Regions from separate parts of the Streptomyces sp. Qhu_M48 genome, predicted to be linked through region 1. Evidence: riboswitches for the same ligand, from Rfam matches in the RefSeq annotation. Region 1 holds a riboswitch; the other holds the start of a gene.
The links. Region 1 has a riboswitch for glycine ahead of gcvT (glycine cleavage system aminomethyltransferase GcvT). Riboswitches for the same ligand answer to the same signal wherever they lie in the genome.

Region 1 (7,636 bases):
CCTCCATGACGGCGACCGGAGCGAAGTTCTCCGAGGCGATCATCTCGAGGGTGGACTGCTGACGGCGGAGCTCGGCGTCGACGGCGGCGGCGACGTCGGGGTCCAGCTCGTGGAGGGGAGTGTTCAGAAGCGACATGAATCGATCCCTAAGGGGTCTCGGGCCCGGTCTCAGTTCCCGGCGGAGAACGCGGTGTACTCGTCGGCGGAGAGCAGCTCGTCCGGCTCACCCGCGACGCGCACCTTGAACAGCCAGCCACCCTCGAACGGAGCCGTGTTCACCAGGGACGGGTCGTCCACCACGTCCTGGTTGGCGGCGACGACCTCACCCGTGACGGGGGAGTACAGGTCGCTCACGGACTTCGTCGACTCCAGCTCGCCGCAGGTCTCGCCCGCGGTGACCGTGGAGCCGACCTCGGGGAGCTGGGCGTAGACGACGTCACCGAGCGCGTTCGCGGCGAACTCCGTGATGCCGACGGTCGAGACGCCTTCCTCGGCGTCCGACAGCCACTCGTGCTCCTTGGTGTAGCGCAGCTGCTGGGGGTTGCTCATGGCCTGATTCTCCTGGATCGGGGGAGTGCTGATGCACGTGGGTCTTGCGGGGTGAGACGCGAAGTGAGACGGATACGTCACTTCTGGCGCTTGTAGAACGGCAGCGCCACGACCTCGTACGCCTCGTGGGTGCCACGGATGTCCACACCTACACCCTGGGTGCCGGGCGCGGCGTGCGCCGCGTCCACGTACGCGATGGCGATCGGCTTTCCGAGGGTCGGCGACGGGGCGCCGGAGGTGACCTCGCCGATCACCACGCCGTCCTTGACGACGGAGAAGCCGGCGCGCGGGACCCGGCGGCCCTCGGCGACCAGGCCGACGAGCTTGCGCGGCGGGGCGGTCTCGGCGCGCTCGGCGGCCTTCTCCAGCGCCTCACGGCCGACGAAGCGACCCTCGTTGGTCGTCTTCTCGAACTTCACGACCCGGCCGAGGCCCGCGTCGAAGGGGGTCAGCGCGGTGGTCAGCTCGTGGCCGTACAGCGGCATGCCCGCCTCCAGGCGGAGCGTGTCGCGGCAGGACAGGCCGCAGGGGATCAGACCGACCGGGGCGCCCGCCTCGGTCAGCGCCCTCCACACGCCCTCCGCGTGCTCGGGCTTCAGGAACAGCTCGAAGCCGTCCTCGCCGGTGTAACCGGTGCGGGCGATCAGGGCGGGCACGCCCGCGACCGTGCCGGGCAGACCGGCGTAGTACTTCAGACCGTCCAGGTCGGCGTCGGTCAGCGACTTCAGGATGCCGGGGGACTCCGGGCCCTGGACCGCGATCAGGGCGTACGCGTCGCGGTCGTCCCGGACCTCGGCGTCGAAGCCCGCCGCGCGCTCGGTCAGCGCGTCCAGGACGGTCTGCGCGTTGGAGGCGTTGGCGACGACCATGTACTCCGTGTCCTGGAGCCGGTACACGATCAGGTCGTCGAGGATGCCGCCGTCCTCCTGGCAGATCATCGTGTAACGGGCGCGGCCGACGCCGACCGTGGAGATGTTGCCGACCAGGGCGTGGTCGAGGAGCTCCACGGCCTGCGGCCCCGTGACGGTGATCTCGCCCATGTGGGAGAGGTCGAAGAGACCCGCCTTGGTGCGGACGGCGATGTGCTCGTCCCGCTCGCTGGCGTAGCGGAGCGGCATGTCCCAGCCCGCGAAGTCGGTCATGGTCGCGCCCAGCGAACGATGCAGGGCATCGAGGGCGGTCAGACGGGCAGTGCTCATGGGGTGGCTCCCGGGTCCCAAGGGCGGTTCGGTGACGAAACACATGACGGGCGAGGACGTCCTCCCCATCTGTCATGGAACCTGAGAGGTTCACCGAGAGCATCTCGTCGCCGTGAGAGCGGCACCGAGAGATCGGCTTGCACCTTGGGTGGGGACACGGCTGGGTGTCCCGCTTTTCAGATCTGCCTCATCCACGCGGTACGGGGCCTGAGAGATTCAAGGGAGGGTCTTGCTCCTTCGGCGTCCGGACACGTACGGCGTCCGGAACTCTCCCGCGCGGATTCGAGCGGCCGGTATGCGATTGTGTGGCGACTGTGCGCGCCTGGCGCGCACATCATTGCACGCGAGCCCGGCGGGGCATATCGCTTGTGTCTCATTACCGTTTCTTTACACTTTGTGGGCAAGGGTCTTCTCAGGCCCGGCAGGGGGAGAAGCGATGAGGTTCCAGCACACCGGCGCGTACGCGCCGAGTACCGGCATACCGTCCCAACGGGCCCGCGCCAGGACCCGCCGCCGCGGCCGGCTCCTGCGCGACCTGCGCGAGCGCGGCGGCCGGGGACCCCGCGCCCTCACCTTCGCCGCCGGGGACCTCGTGGTCGTCTCCGGACTGCCCGGCAGCGGCAAGTCCACCCTCATGAAGCGCGCCGCCGAGGGCACCGGCATCGACTCCCAGGACACCCGCGAGCGCTGGGAGGCCCGGATGCCCCGCCTCCTGCCGTACGCCGTCTACCGCCCCCTGGTCCGGCTCGCGCACTACGCCGGACTGCGCCGCGCCCTGCGCTCCGGCGCGAGCGTGGTCGTGCACGACTGCGGCACCCAGTCCTGGGTGCGCGGCTGGCTCGGCCGCGCGGCCCGCCGCCGGGGCAGATCCCTCCACCTGGTCCTGCTCGACGTCGCCCCCGACACCGCCCGCGAGGGCCAGCGCTCCCGCGGCCGGGGGGTCTCCTCCTATGCCTTCGCCCGGCACCGGCGGGCCGTCGGCCGGCTCGTCGCGGCCGCCGAGTCCGGCCGCCTGCCGCACGGCTGCGCCTCGGCGACCCTCCTCGACCGGGACGCGGCGGACTCCCTGCGGAGGATCGGCTTCCGCGACGCGGTCTGAGGAGGTTCCCGGCCCGCGAGGTGCCGGTCCTCCCGCCCCCGGAAGCGCTCGTACCCTTGTCTTCTGGCCACAGCGGCTCCGGGGCGGCGTTAGGGTGCTGCCCGGGGCGGCCGGTGCGGCAGGCCGTGCGAGAGGGGACGAGGGGACCGTGGACGTGACGTGGCCGGGCAACGAGCTCGAAGAGGTCCTTGCCGCCTCGCTCGGCAACCCCGAGGCGGGCGGACGCCTGGTCGAGGTGCTCGGCCGCAGCCCCGTCTGGGTGCCCCTGCCCAACGGCGGCGGACCCGACAGCCGTGACCTCGACCTCGCGACCATGGAGATAGACGGCGCGGCCTACGTCCCCGTCTTCAGCTCCGAACAGCAGTTCCTCGCCTGCGTCGGCGGCCACATGTCCTTCACCGTCGCCCCCGCCCGCGACTTCGCCCGAGGCCTGCCCCCGCAGCTCGGCATCGCCGTGAACCCGGGCGGCACCGTCGGCGTCCCGCTGCCGCCGCCCGCCGTGGCGGAACTCTGCCGCTCCGGACGCACCCCGCTCGACGGACCCGCCACCGGCGGCCGCGTCCGCCTCTTCGAGCCCGACTGGCAGGACGACCCCGTCGACTTCCTCGCCGCCGCCTCCGCCGAGTTCGAGGCCGCCGGCGTCGTCACCACCGCCCGGCGCGCCCTCGCCAGCGTCGAGGGCACCGAACCCGCCCTCTTCATCGGCGTCCAGCTCGCCGCCTGGGACGGCGTCGACCGCAACGCGCCCCTGGACGCCCTCGGCCGCGCCCTGGGCCGGGTCGAGGTCGCCTGGCCGGTCAGCCTCATCCTGCTCGACATGGCACAGGACCCGGTCGGCGACTGGATGCTGGAGCGCGTGCGCCCCTTCTACCAGCGCGCCGCCGTGTGACCGGCCCCATGTTTAAGCTGAACTGACTCGGTGGACGGAAGAGGGGCGGAACCCAGGGTGAGCGCGTCAGGCACCGCTGCGGCCGGAACGGTCGAGCACATGCTGCGCCAGGTGGCACCCGGACGCTACGACGCGTACGAGCAGCTGCTGCACGCCCTCGCCGACGGCGAGCTCTGGATGCTGCTCTGGCAGGGCTCGCCCGGCTCGTCCGACGCCCAGTACGGGAACATGGAGGTCGACGGCTTCGGCTACGCGCCCTGCGTCACCTCCGCCCAGGAACTGGCCGCCTCCGGCTGGCACCGCGCCCACGAGCTCGTCACCGGCCGCGAGATCGCCCGCGCCCTCTACCCCGACCGCTGGGGCGTCTGGCTCAATCCGCACGCCCCCGGCGGCGGCGTCGGCATCCCCTGGGCCGACCTGCGCCGGATCGCCACCGGCCTCGACCGGATGCCCGCGGGACCGCTGCGGGTCACCGAGCCCACCCTGGAGCTCCCGCAGTTCTACGCCCTGCTCACGCAGAACGCGCACCGCACCCCCGCCGTCCGCGCCCTGCGCCGCGGCTGGGTGCAGCCCGCGCTGGGCTCCCCGTACCTGGTCATCGGCCTCGACCTGTACGACACCTCCGCCGCGGCCGTCGACAACGTCCGCGCGATGATGCGCCAGTCGATCGGCGCCGTACCCGACGGGCTGCCCGTCTCGACGGTCGCCCTCTCCGACGCCTACGACCCGGTGGCGCACTGGCTGCGCGCGAACGGGCGCCCCTTCTACGACCGCGAGGCGCACGCGGGGCGCGGCTCCGCGCCCGCCCCGGGGTACGGATACCCGCCACCGGCTCCGTCCGGATACTGAGACGTACGCCTTCTCACGCCCTTCCCACCGGCCTCCGGAGTTCGCTCCGGAGGCCGTCTTTCGCCCCAATTCGGCACGCCGAACGCCCGGTTGAGCGACATGTCCGATTGAGGGGAAGAGGCCCCGAGATGGTCCGCTCAGGTGATCACGACGTCCGGATAACGGAAGTCACAGCACCGCATCACGTTTGAGCAAACATTCCCCGTCAGGGCTGGCGGGTGATCACAAGCGCATTGAAGACTCCCCGGAACACCGGGCGTTCGGCTCCTTTAGAGCAAGTGCCCAGCAGGTTGTTCCACCAAGCCGCTACCCGCGGCGGGCAAGGGCCGGCTACCGGCGGCCGAGAGGGGTCCTCACCACGATGACGGCACCACTGCACGAGACGAGTGCGGGCGAGTCGACCGCCACCGCTGACGCCGCTCCCGACGCTCCCGGCACTCCGGACCACTCCGGCTCCGGCAAGGCGATCGAGGGCCGCTCGCCCTGGCAGATCGCCTGGACCCGCCTCAAGCGCGACAAACTGGCCCTCGCGGGTGCCTTCGTCGTCCTCTTCCTGGTCCTGGTCGCGATCTTCGCTCCGGTCATCGTCGGCCTCCTCGGCCACCCGCCGGACGAGTTCCACGAGGACCAGATCGACCCGCTGTTCGGCACCCCGATCGGCTCCTGGGGCGGCGTCAGCTCCGACTTCCTCTTCGGCGTCGAGCCCGTCAACGGCCGCGACGTCTTCAGCCGCATCGTCTACGGCGCCCGGATCTCGCTGCTCGTGGCCTTCCTCGCCGCGGTCTTCGCCGTCGTCCTCGGCACGATCCTCGGCATCATCGCGGGCTACTTCGGCGGCTGGATCGACGCCGCCCTCAGCCGCGTCATGGACGTGATGCTGGCCTTCCCGCAGCTGCTCTTCACCATCGCCCTGGTCTCCGTCCTGCCGAACTCACTCCTCGGCCTCGACGGCTCCGGCGTCCGCATCGCCGCCCTGGTGCTGGTGATCGGCTTCTTCGGCTGGCCCTACGTGGGCCGCATCGTCCGCGGCCAGACCCTCTCGCTGCGCAACCGCGAGTACGTCGAGGCCGCCCAGAGCCTCGGCGCCGGCCGCCTCTACATCCTCCGCCGTGAGCTGCTGCCCAACCTGATCGCCCCGATCACGGTCTACGCGACCCTCATGATCCCCACCAACATCCTCACCGAGGCCGCGCTCAGCTTCCTCGGCGCGGGCGTGAAGCCCCCCACCGCTTCGTGGGGGCAGATGCTGTCGACGGCCATCACCACCTATGAGGCGGATCCCCTGTTCATGGTGATCCCCGGCCTCGCGATCTTCATCACCGTTCTGGCGTTCAACCTCTTCGGCGACGGCGTGCGTGACGCGCTCGACCCGAAGGGCTCCCGCTGACCGTTCGCCGACGACCCGCAAGACCGCCCCTGCCGCAGGCGTCAGGAGGCTGATCCACCCTCGGCGGACCGCCGTATCGGCCGCCACTATCCCGGAGGTTGCGAGACCCATGACTCTGATGAGCTCTCAGAGGCGCAGAATCGCCGCGGGCGCGCTGCTCGCGGCGGCCACGATGGTCGTCACCACCGCGTGCGGCGGCGACACCGGCGGCAGCGGCGACAAGGCCAAGGGCGGTGCGCCCGGCTTCAACGCCGGCGTGAACAAGATCGCCAACCCCTCCGACAAGAAGGGCGGCGAGCTGAAGTTCATCGGCTCGCAGGAGGCCGACTCGTGGGACCCGCAGCGCGGCTACTACGGCTTCGTGTGGGACTTCGCCCGCTACTACACGCGCCAGCTGGTCACCTTCAAGGCGGAGCCCGGCGCGGCCTCCACGGAGCTCGTCTCCGACCTCGCCACCGACACCGGCAAGGTCTCGGCCGACGGTCTCACCTACACCTTCACGCTGAAGGACGGGGTGACCTGGGAGGACGGCAAGCCGATCACCTCCAAGGACATCAAGTACGGCATCGAGCGCATCTGGGCCCAGGACGTCATCTCCGGCGGCCCGATCTACCTCCAGCAGGTCCTCGACCCCAAGGGCGAGTACAAGGGCCCGTACAAGGACACCTCCGCGGACAAGCTCGGCCTCAAGGCGATCGAGACCCCGGACGACAAGACCATCGTCTTCAAGCTGCCGGTCGCCAACGGTGACTTCCTGCAGATGCTGGCCATGCCGGCCGCCTCCCCGGTCCGCCAGGACAAGGACACCAAGGCCAAGTACGGCCTGAAGCCCTTCTCCTCGGGTCCGTACAAGTGGGAGTCGTACACCCCCAACAAGTCCATCAAGCTCGTCCGCAACGACAAGTGGGACGCGAAGACGGACACCGTCCGCAAGGCGCTTCCGGACAAGGTCAGCGTCACGTTCACCACGAACGCCGACGACATGGACAACCGTCTGGTCGAGGGCGAGTACGACCTCGACATCAACGCGACCGGTGTCGGCGCCGCCGCCCGCCAGAAGGTGCTCCAGCAGCACAAGGGCAACATCGACAACCCGCAGACGGGCTTCATCCGCTACGCGGTCTTCCCGCAGACGGTCATCCCCAACGTCGAGTGCCGCAAGGCCATCATCTACGCGGCCGACTCCAAGTCCCTCCAGACCGCGCGTGGCGGCCCGCAGGCCGGTGGCGACATCGCCTCCAACATGCTGCCGCCGGCGATCAAGGGTGCCGACCCGAAGGCCGACCCGTACGGCAAGCTCGCCGGCGCGCCGGACCTCACCAAGGCGAAGGAGGCCCTGAAGAAGTGCGGTAAGCCGGACGGCTTCAAGACCACCATCGCGGTCCGCAACAACAAGAAGATCGAGATCGCGACCGCCGAGTCCCTCCAGCAGTCGCTGAAGGCCGTCGGCATCGACGCCCAGATCGACCAGTTCGACGGCGCCCAGACCTCCGGCATCATCGGTTCGCCGAAGGTCGTCAAGGACAAGAACTACGGCATCATCATCATGGGCTGGGGCGCCGACTTCCCGTCCGGGCAGGGCTTCCTCCAGCCGCTCGTCGACGGTCGCTTCATCCTCCAGAGCGGCAACAACAACTTCTCGGAGCTGAACGACAAGGCCATCA
Region 2 (7,636 bases), 3.7 Mb from region 1:
GAGACGTCGCCGCCGAAGTGGCCCGGCTTGGCCAGACCGACCAGCGCGTTGAGGTTGGCGCCGTCGACGTACACCTGACCGCCGGCCTCGTGGACCTCGGCGCAGATGTCGGCGACGTGCTCCTCGAAGACGCCGTGCGTGGACGGGTAGGTGATCATCAGCACGGACAGCTCGTCGCGGTACTGCGCGATCTTGGCGCGCAGGTCCTCGACGTCGACCTCGCCGTCGTCGGCCGTCTTCACGACGACGACCTTCATGCCGGCCATCACCGCGGAGGCGGCGTTGGTGCCGTGCGCGGAGGACGGGATGAGGCAGACCGTGCGCTGCTCGTCGCCGTTGGCGCGGTGGTAGGCGCGGACGGCGAGAAGACCGGCCAGCTCGCCCTGCGAACCGGCGTTCGGCTGGATCGAGACCTTGTCGTAGCCGGTGACCTCGGCGAGGCGCTCCTCCAGCTCGGTGATGAGCGTGACGTAGCCCTGCGCCTGCTCGACCGGGGCGAACGGGTGCATCTGGCCGAACTCGGGCCAGGTCACGGACTCCATCTCGGTCGTCGCGTTCAGCTTCATCGTGCAGGACCCGAGCGGGATCATGCCGCGGTCGAGCGCGTAGTCGCGGTCGGCGAGCTTGCGCAGGTAGCGCAGCATCGACGTCTCGGAACGGTGCGCGTGGAAGACCGGGTGGGTCATGTACGCGTCGGAGCGCAGCAGACCGGCGGGCAGCTGGTCCTCGGCGTCGGCGTCCAGGGCCTCGACGTCGGCGGTGACGCCGAAGGCGCCCCACACGGCGGCGAGCTGGGCGCGCCCGGTGGTCTCGTCGCAGGACATCGACACGTGGTCGGCGTCGACGCGGTAGAGGTTCACACCGGCCTCGCGGGCGGCGGCGACGACCTCGTCGGCCTTGCCGGGCACGCGGGCGGTCAGGGTGTCGAAGAAGGCGCCCTGGGTGAGCTCCACGCCTCCGGCGGTCAGGCCGGCGGCGAGGATCGCGGCGTACCGGTGGGTGCGGCGCGCGATGCCCTTGAGGCCCTCGGGGCCGTGGTAGACGGCGTACATGCCGGCCATGACGGCGAGCAGCACCTGAGCGGTACAGATGTTGCTGGTGGCCTTCTCGCGGCGGATGTGCTGCTCGCGGGTCTGCAGGGCCAGGCGGTAGGCGCGGTTCCCGTCGGCGTCGACGGACACACCGACCAGACGGCCGGGCAGGGAGCGGGCGTGCTTGTCCTGGACGGCCATGTAGCCGGCGTGCGGGCCTCCGAAGCCCATCGGCACACCGAAGCGCTGCGTCGTGCCCACGGCGATGTCCGCGCCCAGCTCGCCCGGCGAGGTGAGCAGGGTGAGCGCGAGCAGGTCGGCGGCGACGGTGACGATGGCACCGAGCTCGTGGGCGGCGTCGATCAGCGGCTTGATGTCGCGGACGGCGCCGGAGGCACCGGGGTACTGGAGGAGCACGCCGAAGACGCCGCGCTCGGCGATCTCGGCCGGGATGCCGTCGCCGAGGTCGGCGACGACGACCTCGACACCGGTCGGCTCGGCGCGGGTCTCGATGACGGCGATCGTCTGCGGCAGGGCGTCGGCGTCGATGAGGAAGACACCGTTCTTGACCTTGCCGACGCGCCGGGCGAGCGCCATGGCCTCGGCGGCCGCGGTGCCCTCGTCGAGGAGGGAGGCGCCGGAGGTGGGCAGCCCCGTCAGGTCGGCGACGACGGTCTGGAAGTTCAGGAGGGCCTCGAGGCGGCCCTGCGAGATCTCCGGCTGGTACGGGGTGTACGCGGTGTACCAGGCGGGGTTCTCCATCACGTTCCGCAGGATCACCGGCGGGGTGAAGGTGCCGTAGTACCCGAGGCCGATCATGGGCGAGAGGACCTGGTTGCGGTCGGCGAGCGTGCGCAGCTCGGCGAGCACCTCGGCCTCGGTGCGCGCGGCCGGCAGGCCGAGCGCCTCGGCGTTCTTGATCACGTCCGGGACGGCGGCGGCCGTGAGCTCGTCGAGGGAGCCGTAACCGACCTGGGCGAGCATCTTGGCGCGCGCCTCGGCGTCGGGCCCGATGTGCCGCTGCTCGAACGGAATGCCCTGTTCGAGCTCGGAGAGCGGAATGCGGTTGGCGGTCATGTACGGAGGCCTCCTGGTCGTCACGACCTGCGAGGGGCACCACGGCGCGGGTACCCGGACGGCCTCCCCCTCTGTCATCTCAACCTGAGAGTTTCACCGGCATGCTTCGCGGCACGCCGGCTTTCACCGTCGGTGAGAGCGCATGCCGTCGGACACCGCTCTGCTTTCCAGAGTGACCTCGTCCGCGCGGTACAGGGGCCTGAGAGATTCCGGGGAGGATTTGCTCCTTCGGCGCCCACCGGAAGGTTTCTCCGGGGGACTCTCCCGCACAGGGTCGACAGCCACAGCCAGCCTACCAGCGAGGTTGCGGCTCCCATCGCTCAAGTGGCCGACATCCCAGATGTGCACTTTCGTAGGGTGTAGAGCAGTTGCGACCAGTTGGAGGGACCGTGCAGACCGATATCGATCCGCGCAGCCTGATCGGCCGCAAGGCGTACGACCGGAGCGGGCACAAGATCGGAACCGTGGACGAGGTGTACCTGGACGACGCGACCGGCATCCCCGAGTGGGCGGCGGTCCGCACGGGCCTGTTCAGCCGGGACGCCTTCGTCCCCCTGGAGCCGAGCGACCTGCTCGACGACGGCCTCCACATCCCGTACGAGCGGGCGCTCATCAAGGACGCCCCCGACTTCGGCGTGGGCCGCCATCTCTCCCCCGAACAGGAGCTCCAGCTCTACCGCCACTACAGCCTCGCGCTCCCCCCGCCCCCCACGGACACCCCGGACACCGACTTCGGCCGCCTGGCGGGCCAGGACGGCCCGTAGCCCCTTCCCGCGGGGCGGCACGGGCGGTCCCACGCCCGTCCGCGGGCCGCCGCCCCCTACTCCCCGCCCACCAACGGCAACGCCTCCCCGGGCACGAGCTCGGGATCGTCCACCGCGAAGGTCCGTACCCGGCCCGGCTTCGACCCGGGCGACTCGAACCGCACCGTGACGCGCCCCACGCCGCTCCCCTGGACCCAGCCGGCCCCGTACACCGCGTGCCGCACGTCGTGCCCGGGCGACCAGTGCCGCTCCACGGCCCCCTCGGCCCCCGGCCCGGCGGGGGCCACGACCGCCGTCACGGCCCCGACGCCCTCCGCCGCCTCCCCCGAACCGGGGGAAGCTCCGGCCCCCGCCTCGGCGGCTGCCCCGGCCTCGGCCACCGCCTCCGCTTCGGCCTGCGCGAACAGATCCTCCTGCGTGTAGTCGGCCAGCCCACTCACCCCGACCCCCAGCAGCCGCACACCCCCCGTCGTGTCGACCCCCTCCAGCAGCCGCCCCGCCGCCTCCCGCACCACACCCGGGTCGTCCGTGGGCCCCCGGAGCGTCTCGGACCGCGTGAGGGTGGAGAAGTCGAACCGCCGGACCTTGAGGACGATGGTCCGTCCCGAGTGCCCCGAGGCCCGCAGCCGCCCCACGCACCGCTCCGCCAGCCGCTCCACCTCGGTCCTGATCCGCACGCGGTCGTGCAGGTCGACGTCGAAGGTGTCCTCGACGGACACCGACTTGGCGTCCCGCTCGGCCACCACGGGCCGATCGTCGTACCCCTGGGCCATGCGGTGGAGGGAGGCCCCGTGCGCCCGCCCGAGGAGCCGTACGAGCTCGTCCTCGCCCGCCTCCGCGAGATCGGACACGGTGGTCATCCCGGCCCGCCGCAGGTGCTCCCCGGTCGCCGGCCCGACCCCGGGCAGGATCCGCACGGAACGCGGCCCGAGCAGCTCCCGCTCGGTCCCTGGCTCGATGAGGACGAGTCCGTCGGGCTTGGCCTCCTCGGAGGCGATCTTCGCGATCATCTTGGACCCGGCGAGCCCCACCGACCCCGTCAGGCCGGTGGTCGCCAGGATGTCCACCCGCAGCCGCTCGCCCGCGGCGCGCGCGCTCGCGCTGTCGTCGGCCACGCCTCCGGCCTCCAGGTCCACGAAGGCCTCGTCGAGGCTGAGCGGCTCCACGAGCGGGGAGAGCCGCCCGAGCAGCTCCATCACCTGCTCGCTGATCGACCGGTAGAACGCGAAGCGGGGGACGAGGTAGGCGGCGTTCGGTGCGAGCCGCCGCGCCTGGCCCATGGGCATCGCCGAGTGCACCCCGAAGCGGCGTGCCTCGTACGAGGCGGTGGCGACGACACCCCGGGGCCCGAGACCACCGACGACCACGGGTTTGCCGCGCAGGCTGGGCTTCGACGCCTGCTCTGCGGCGGCGAAGAACGCATCCATGTCGAGATGCAGGATGGTGGGCGCGGCTCTCACGCGTCCGATGCTGCCTCACACCACTGACAACGCGACCGCACCGACCCGCCACCGGCCCGAGGACCGGGCGGCGGCAGGCCCTCAGACGGCCCTGTCGCGGCGGCGCCGCGCCAGCTCGTCCCCCGGGTTGTTCCCCACGAGCGTCTCACCCGTGTCGACCCGTTCGCCGTGCAGCTGCGAGAGGGCCGCCTCCACGTCCCTCCAGACCACGCCCACGGCGATGCCGAAGACGCCCTGTCCGCCCTGGAGCAGCTGGACGACCTCGTCGGGCGAGGAGCACTCGTACACCGTGGCCCCGTCGCTCATGAGCGTCATCCGCTCCAGGTCGCGGAAGCCCCGGGCGCGCAGATGCTGCACGGCGGCCCGGATGTTCTGCAGGGCCACCCCGGTGTCGAGGAAGCGCTTGACGATCTTCAGGACGACGACGTCGCGGAAGCTGTAGAGCCGCTGCGTCCCCGACCCGTACGCCGGCCGCACGCTCGGCTCCACGAGCCCCGTGCGTGCCCAGTAGTCCAATTGGCGGTAGGTGATCCCGGCCGCCGCGCAGGCCGTGGGGCCGCGGTAGCCGACCACCTCACCGGCCTCGCCAGGACCGGAGCCCTGTCCGGCCACCTGTCCCGTGCCCGAGCCGGTCCCCGCACCGGCGTCCGTACCGAAGTCGCCCCCACTGCCGTGAAGCGGATACGGACCGCTCTCCCCGGACGCGCGTCCGAGCGAGCTCCCTGCCGTACCGTCCGCGCTGCTCATCACGCCGACCCTCCGTCCTTGACCTGCCCACACGAAGGTAGGCAGTCACTCGGGGTGCGTCAACGATCGCCACACTCGGCACGCCGAGTGATAATCACCCTGAGAGTGGTTTCCCATGTCTCTCGCCGGGGAAAGGCTACTCGAATGCCCTGACAGCACCCCGTGAACGGCATGCGGCCGCGCCGCTTCGGCTCACTGACTGTTGGTCCCGAAATCCTCCGGTGAGATCTGGTCGAGGAACTCGCGGAACTTCTCCACCTCGTCCTCCTGCTCGTCCGGAATCGCGATGCCGGCGTCGTCCAGGACACCGTCACTGCCGAAGATCGGCGTTCCGGTCCGGAGGGCCAGTGCTATCGCGTCCGACGGGCGCGCGCTCACCTCGACGCCGCTGGCGAAGACCAGCTCGGCGTAGAAGACCCCGTCACGCAGATCCGTGATGCGGACTTCGGTAAGTTCCTGCCCCACGGCCTCCAGCACGTCCTTGAACAGGTCGTGCGTCAGCGGCCGCGGAGGCGCCATCCCCTGCTGGGCGAAGGCGATCGCGGTCGCCTCCCCCGGTCCGATCCAGATGGGGAGGTACCGATCGCCTCCCACTTCACGCAGGAGCACGATCGGCTGGTTGGAGGGCATTTCCACCCGGACACCCACAACGTCGAGCTCGTTCACACAGCAACCCTAGGACGTGCCCGGCCGGTTTGGATAGTCGGGCCCGCCCAAGGACGTGCCGAACCGACCGCCGGACCCGTACGGAGGCCGCTCGCGGACGGCCCTCCGAAGCCGTGGCGAGGGGGTGTCCGAGGTCGGGCGGAGCCGCGTCCGAGGCCGCGTCCGACCGTTCCGAACCGGTCCCGGGCCCTCACGGGGTCACTGGAGCCGAATTCCCAGAGCGGTCTGGACGAGCGCCGCGTGCAGCCGCACCGACTGCGCGGCCAGCTCCTGCGCGGTGGCCTCCGCATGCGCCCTGGTCTGCGGGTTGCGGTGGCGGCGCAGCGGCGCGACGACCTGCTCGATCAGCCCGGCCTCCCGGTCCGCGGCCGCCTTGACGGCCCGCAGGTGCCGGGGCTCCAGTCCGAACCGCCCCAGATCCGCGACCAGCCGCGCGACGGTGACGGTCTCGGGGTCGTAGCCCCCGGCCTCCGTCTCGGAGATCAGACCGTACGACTCCCAGGCGACGAGATCGGTCTCCGTCACCTCGGCCGCGGCCAGCAGTTCGGCCCGCCCGATCCGCACGGCGGTCGGCGGCTCCGCCTCCTGCTCCCAGGCACCCTCGATCAGGTCACGACGGCGCCCCGGGGCGGGGAGCGGGATCTGCTCCCCCCTCGCGAGGGCGTCGAGGTGCTCGCGGATGACCTTCAGCGGAAGATAGTGGTCCCGCTGCATCCGCAGGATCTGAGCGAGCCGCTCGACGTCCTGCGCGCTGAACTTCCGGTACCCGGAGGCCGTACGCCGGGGCTCCACGAGCCCCTCGGCCTCCAGGAACCGGATCTTGGAGATGGTCACTTCGGGAAATTCGTCGCGCAGCTGGTTCAGCACCGTGCCGATGCTCACCAGCCTGTCGCCCGCGGTGGCGGCGCCGGACCCGGCACCGCCCGTCGGTGTTCGCAGCATGGACCTTCCCTGAAGGCTTCTCCGAGGCGTCACACGCCCCGCTGGCTCGAGTGGAAGACCAGCCGGTACTTGCCGATCTGCACCTCGTCGCCGTTGGACAGAACGACCGAGTCGATCGGCTCACGGTTGACGTACGTGCCGTTGAGGCTGCCGACATCGGAGACGGTGAAGCTGCCGTCCTGGGCCCGCCGGAACTCGACATGCCGCCGGGAGACCGTGAAGTCGTCCAGGAAGATGTCGCTCTGGGGGTGACGGCCGGCGGTCGTCAGCTCACCGTCGAGCAGGAACCTGCTGCCGGAGTTGGGACCACGCCGCACCACGAGGAGCGCGGAGCCCAGAGGCAGCGCCTCCACGGCCGCCAGCGCCTCGGGAGAGAGCGAAGGCAGCTGCGTCTGGCCGGTGACCTCCGCGTCGTAGGCCTCCAGGCCCGAGATGGAGATCGTGGACGTCGTCTCCGACGCGCGCTCGGGGGCGACCCCGCCCCTCAGCGGCGTACCGCAGTGGGAGCAGAAGCGACTGTCGGCCGCGTTGCGGTGACCGCACCTCGTACACACCGGCATGGACGCATCCTCCTGCCGCGGCTGCCCCGCCGAGGTCTGTGTCGCGTACGGATCGGGGGCAAACCCTCCACCCGTACTTGAGGTTGATGGTTCTCCGAAACCTATGCGGGCGGCCCCGGCGGGGTCAACAGACGACGCGCCCTGAGTGCCCGGAATGTCACCGCCCTGGCCACCGACCTCGTCGCGGAAGAGGGGGCGCTCGCCACCCTGCTCCTCGCTCTGGGCATGGCGCGGTGCGCGGTGCCTGGCGTTGCCGCCGTCCTCGCGTGCGCTCTTGCCGAACAACTTCGCAAACAACTTCACGGGCGATTCCCCTTGACCGAAACAGACCCGCCCGTGGGGCAGGACGAACCGAGATCCATCACACCTGCCGACCCGGACACCTTCAC

Region 2: linked by a shared signal. The riboswitch ahead of gcvP (aminomethyl-transferring glycine dehydrogenase) and the one ahead of gcvT (glycine cleavage system aminomethyltransferase GcvT) in region 1 are both predicted to bind glycine.

What each region holds. Positions count from the first base shown of each region.
Region 1 is NZ_CP195432.1:6,356,751-6,364,386, reverse strand. It holds gene glyA (serine hydroxymethyltransferase) at 1-136, opposite strand, end outside; gene gcvH (glycine cleavage system protein GcvH) at 169-549, opposite strand; gene gcvT (glycine cleavage system aminomethyltransferase GcvT) at 627-1,748, opposite strand; glycine riboswitch at 1,935-2,033, opposite strand; gene ACRRSS_RS28425 (AAA family ATPase) at 2,185-2,847, shown strand; gene ACRRSS_RS28420 (enhanced serine sensitivity protein SseB) at 2,996-3,736, shown strand; gene ACRRSS_RS28415 (enhanced serine sensitivity protein SseB C-terminal domain-containing protein) at 3,794-4,585, shown strand; gene ACRRSS_RS28410 (ABC transporter permease) at 4,947-5,972, shown strand; gene ACRRSS_RS28405 (ABC transporter substrate-binding protein) at 6,082-7,636, shown strand, end outside.
Region 2 is NZ_CP195432.1:2,608,779-2,616,414, reverse strand. It holds gene gcvP (aminomethyl-transferring glycine dehydrogenase) at 1-2,108, opposite strand, end outside; glycine riboswitch at 2,286-2,385, opposite strand; gene ACRRSS_RS12130 (PRC-barrel domain-containing protein) at 2,498-2,872, shown strand; gene ACRRSS_RS12125 (DNA polymerase IV) at 2,929-4,332, opposite strand; gene ACRRSS_RS12120 (MerR family transcriptional regulator) at 4,414-5,079, opposite strand; gene ACRRSS_RS12115 (bifunctional nuclease family protein) at 5,272-5,745, opposite strand; gene ftsR (transcriptional regulator FtsR) at 5,944-6,687, opposite strand; gene ACRRSS_RS12105 (FHA domain-containing protein) at 6,717-7,636, opposite strand, start outside.